2 regions of the Agarivorans sediminis genome follow, and region 2 is predicted to be linked to the other one. Evidence: predicted binding sites of a transcription regulator. Region 2 holds the regulator's gene; the other holds the start of a gene.
What was found. The regulator sigma-54, encoded in region 2, starts transcription at its own class of promoters, with help from an activator protein. The targets are predictions, from matches to a motif close to GTTGGCACGNNNNTNGNNT.

Region 1 (2,205 bases), 1.4 Mb from region 2:
TCGCTTCTCGCTTCACCAATAGCGAAATACCACCTCTTACTGCCGCACCTATAACGGGATAAGTTGCCAGATTTTTCACAAACTTGTTTCGAATCATAAGTGGCTCTCAAAGTGTCTAATTAGCCAAAACGCTGCATTTATAGTTTAGAACATAGCTGGAATGATAGGGGGCAGGTTGGCAGAAAAAAAAAGCGCAGAACGAGTCTGCGCTTTATGTATGCAATGCTAAATGTTAGCGACGTTTAATTAAGCATTATGCACGGCGACGAACAGATGCCAAACCTAGCAGACCAAGACCAAAGATAGCTAAGGTACCAGGCTCTGTTACTGAGGTTGCTGTGATAGAAAATGCTGCACTTAATTCGTTGTCAGAACCTTCAACGGTCACGAAACCTAAACAAGTTGCACCAGTTACACAAGCTACGTTCTCAACAGCTTCTAGACCAGCTAAACGTGTTGTAATGGTGTAAACGTACTCGTCATCAATTTGGAAGTTATTTGACAAGTAAAGAGTACCATCAGGGTCTTGTGTGTAAGATACGTCATCAGGAATAACAACCGTGAACAAATCTGAACAGCCAAACTCGTTGTCTGTGCCCACTTCACCCGTAACACCATCACCATAAGCACAAGTAGAACCGGCGACTAAATCACCACCTGGGTAGTTAGTTGTTTCTTCAAACAAAACTGCGAATACTAACAGCGGTGCAGGAGCTAACGGAGTAGCAAAAGGCTCAGCAGGCGCTAGGAAAAGACCATCATACAACAATGCACCTTCCAAAAAGTCTCCAGATACACCGTAGTTGTTATGAACTAAGCCAGTACCGTCAGTCCAATCAGTATCAAGCAAACCACCTTGTAGCGCGCCGTCAACTTTACTGGTTAGAACTGTACCATCACCTAAAGCTGTACCCTTAGCATCGTCGATAACTAACTGGCTCTGTTTACCTTCTGGATTTTGCGGAATCCAAGGGTTACCCCAAGCCAAATCTTTTGGTAATTCGCCACCAAACATCGTGTCAAACTCGTCTAACGTTTCACCAGTAGCAGTGATACCAGTCTGATCGATTGGGTCAGAACCCAAATCAGAGGTGTATGCATCAAAGCCTGCGTCGTTTAGGTAGCTCCATTCTGTAATAAGTACAGCGTTTGCTGAGATGCTTGCAAAACCCAAGCTCGCTGCTAGTAGTGTCACTTTCAATTTATTCATGTCGCCCGTCCATTTGGTCATGTAATTCGGATACAAGCTTAATAAAGCAAACATAGTGCCAAGTTTTTATATCTAATTATTACAACAAGTTAGATGAAGAGGCTGGTGAAAGAATGAATGAAATGTAAAAATATCTGACACCCTGATATCGATCTTAACACCCTTAAAGGATCATTAGGATCTATTTACTCAATACTATTTTTTTAGCCACGCCAAATACAATACGCTGCAGAGGGTTTCTGTTTCCCATGGGGCGCCAAGTTTTTTTAAAGCGATTCCTATACGCATCAAAGTGCAGACCGTGAGGCGCAGTAATTAGATCTCCTCTATTTAACAAAATTTTTAACACGTACGTCCCCGCTATTCCGCCACACATCTTCACCGCCATTGGCATCGATGGACCTTTCTTTGCGTGAAAGTCAGCTTTACTGGGATCAACCAAGTAAGGCCGCTGTAACATTGCTGGCGATAGGCCAATCAAGAATTTGATATACTGCTCATTCTCACTACTGGCATCTTCAAAACGAAAATATTCTTCATAGGTCATGCTACCCGGCATAAAACATAGAAATGCGCAGCCCATTCCCAAGGGTGCCGCGGTAACTAAAGGAATGTTCTTTTCTAGACACTTTTGAAACACTAACTTTCGGGCAGATAAAGCAAAAAAATCTAAACTATCCACGTACACATCTACACCGTCTAAAAATTCATCAACGTTGTGCTCGAAGATCCCTTCAGGAAAAGACTTCACCTCGGCTTCAGGATTGATATCCAAACAAATATTTTCCATCACCTTCACTTTTTCCTGCCCTACAGTAGACATAAATGCGCCAGCTTGCCGGTTGAAGTTATGCACCTCGTATTCATCGAAATCTGAAATATGAAATTTGCCAACACCTAAGCGCGCTAGCGTAACAATGTGCTCGCTGCCCACTCCGCCAGCCCCCGCCATTGCTACCCGCTTGCCACGCAGTATTTGCTGCTCAGCATCAGTT
Region 2 (2,205 bases):
GAAGCCCAAAGAGATACTTGAAAATGAACATGTGAAACGAGTTTATCTCGGCGAGCAATTCAAGCTATAGTTAAAGTGTATCTAGAAAAATATAATAAGAAGAAGGAACAGCGGTAATTAATGAAAGCATCTTTGCAGTTGCGTCTTGGTCAGCAATTAACCATGACACCTCAGTTACAACAGGCCATACGCTTACTTCAGCTATCAACGCTGGATTTACAGCAAGAGATTCAAGAGGCACTGGAAAGTAACCCACTTCTTGAGGCGGATGAGTCGCAGCCAAGCGACAGTGACTCAGTTGAAAAGTCGGCCAACGAAAGAAGTGATGAGGCGGAAAACAGCCAGCCTGAAGTTGACTCTAGCCAAATTGAAGCCGGTGATGCCATTTCCCAAGACACGGTTGCTGAAGACCTACCCGTTGATTCAACATGGGATGATATATATAGCGCCAGTTCTGGCCCTGCGAGTTCAGGCTCTGCTAGTGGCGGCGAAGACAACGACATGTTGTTTCAAGGCGAAACCGTCGACTCCTTACAAGACCATCTATTGTGGCAAATGCGTTTAACTCCCTTTAGTGAAGTAGATCAAGCCATCGCATTAGCGATTATTGATGCGGTTGATAACTCAGGTTACCTCACTCAAGACTGTGACCAACTACTTGAAGGCTTACGCTCCAGTGATAATAACGCACTAGATGTAGAATTAGACGAAGTAGAAGCGGTGCTAAAACGTATTCAACATTTTGACCCCGTCGGCATTGCTGCTCGCTCCTTACAAGAGTGTTTAATGATTCAATTAAGTCGTTTTGCTGAAGAAACACCTTGGTTGAAAGAAGCCAGAGAGGTCGTATCAAATCATATCGACGTATTGGCCAACCGGGATTTTCGTTTATTAGCTCGCAAAACCAAACTCAAAGAAGAACAGCTACGCGAAGTAATGCGTTTAATCCACACCCTTGAGCCACGCCCCGGCAATGCGGTAGAACCGAATCAAGCGCAGTATGTAATTCCCGACGTATCCGTTATAAAACGCCAGGGCCGCTGGGTAGTAGAATTAAACCCGGATGCCATGCCTAAACTACGAGTCAATTCTCACTATGCGTCTTTGAGCAAAACGTCAAATGCTACCGATACTCAATTCATTCGCAGCCACCTACAAGAAGCGAAATGGTTCATAAAAAGTATTGAGAGCCGTAACGAAACCTTATTAAAAGTATCCAACTGTATCGTTCACCACCAACAAGCATTTTTTGAATATGGTGCTGAAGCAATGAAACCAATGGTGTTGAACGATGTGGCTGAAGCAGTAGAAATGCATGAATCGACCATTTCTCGGGTGACAACCCAAAAATTTATGCATACTCCCCGCGGAATTTTCGAATTAAAGTATTTTTTCTCTAGCCACGTGGCTACAGACGGAGGTGGGGAATGCTCATCTACCGCGATTCGCGCACTCATTAAGAAACTGGTTGCTGCCGAAAATACCAACAAACCACTCAGTGATAGCAAGATAGCTGACATTTTGGCAGATCAGGGGATCAAGGTGGCGAGGCGCACGATAGCAAAATATCGTGAGTCTTTAGCGATTCCACCTTCTAACCAACGTAAAAGCCTTATATAACGGCCACAAAAGGGGACAAGATATATGCAAATTAATCTTACTGGACACCATGTAGAAATTACTGAATCACTAAAAGAATATGTCCACACTAAGTTTGCCAAACTGCAACGACGTTTTGAACAAATCAACAATGTTCACGTCATCCTCAACGTAGAAAAGCTCAATCAAATTGCCGAAGCTACCTTGCACCTTAATGGCGGAGAGCTGTTTGCCACTGCAGAGCACTCTGATATGTATGCCGCCATTGATAGCCTCATTGATAAACTTGACCGCCAAGTTATTAAACACAAAGAAAAATTAAACAGACATTAGCCAAAGTAATGCAAATAAATAAAGTACTAAATTTGGACTGTACGCTTAGTACAGTCCAATGTTCCTCTAAGAAGCGCGCATTGGAACTGATAAGTGAACTCGTCGCTAAACAACTTGATACCAGTGCTCAAACTATTTTTGAAAGCCTGTTAAACAGGGAAAAAATGGGCAGCACCGGAATTGGCCAAGGTATCGCTATTCCTCACGGCAGAATCGACAATCAGCACCAAGCTACAGCGGTTTTTTTACGCTGTGACCCTGCTATTTCCTTCG

Region 1: a site for sigma-54 is predicted at 1,255-1,273, ahead of M0C34_RS02620 (THxN family PEP-CTERM protein). Genes of this name have one in related genera too.

Annotation. Positions count from the first base shown of each region.
Region 1 covers NZ_CP096670.1:557,166-559,370, reverse strand. Annotated here, with positions in the region: gene M0C34_RS02625 (PEP-CTERM/exosortase system-associated acyltransferase) at 1-97, opposite strand, end outside; gene M0C34_RS02620 (THxN family PEP-CTERM protein) at 254-1,210, opposite strand; gene M0C34_RS02615 (ThiF family adenylyltransferase) at 1,392-2,205, opposite strand, start outside.
Region 2 covers NZ_CP096670.1:3,809,314-3,811,518, forward strand. Annotated here, with positions in the region: gene lptB (LPS export ABC transporter ATP-binding protein) at 1-70, shown strand, start outside; gene M0C34_RS17350 (RNA polymerase factor sigma-54) at 121-1,620, shown strand; gene hpf (ribosome hibernation promoting factor) at 1,645-1,932, shown strand; gene ptsN (PTS IIA-like nitrogen regulatory protein PtsN) at 1,941-2,205, shown strand, end outside.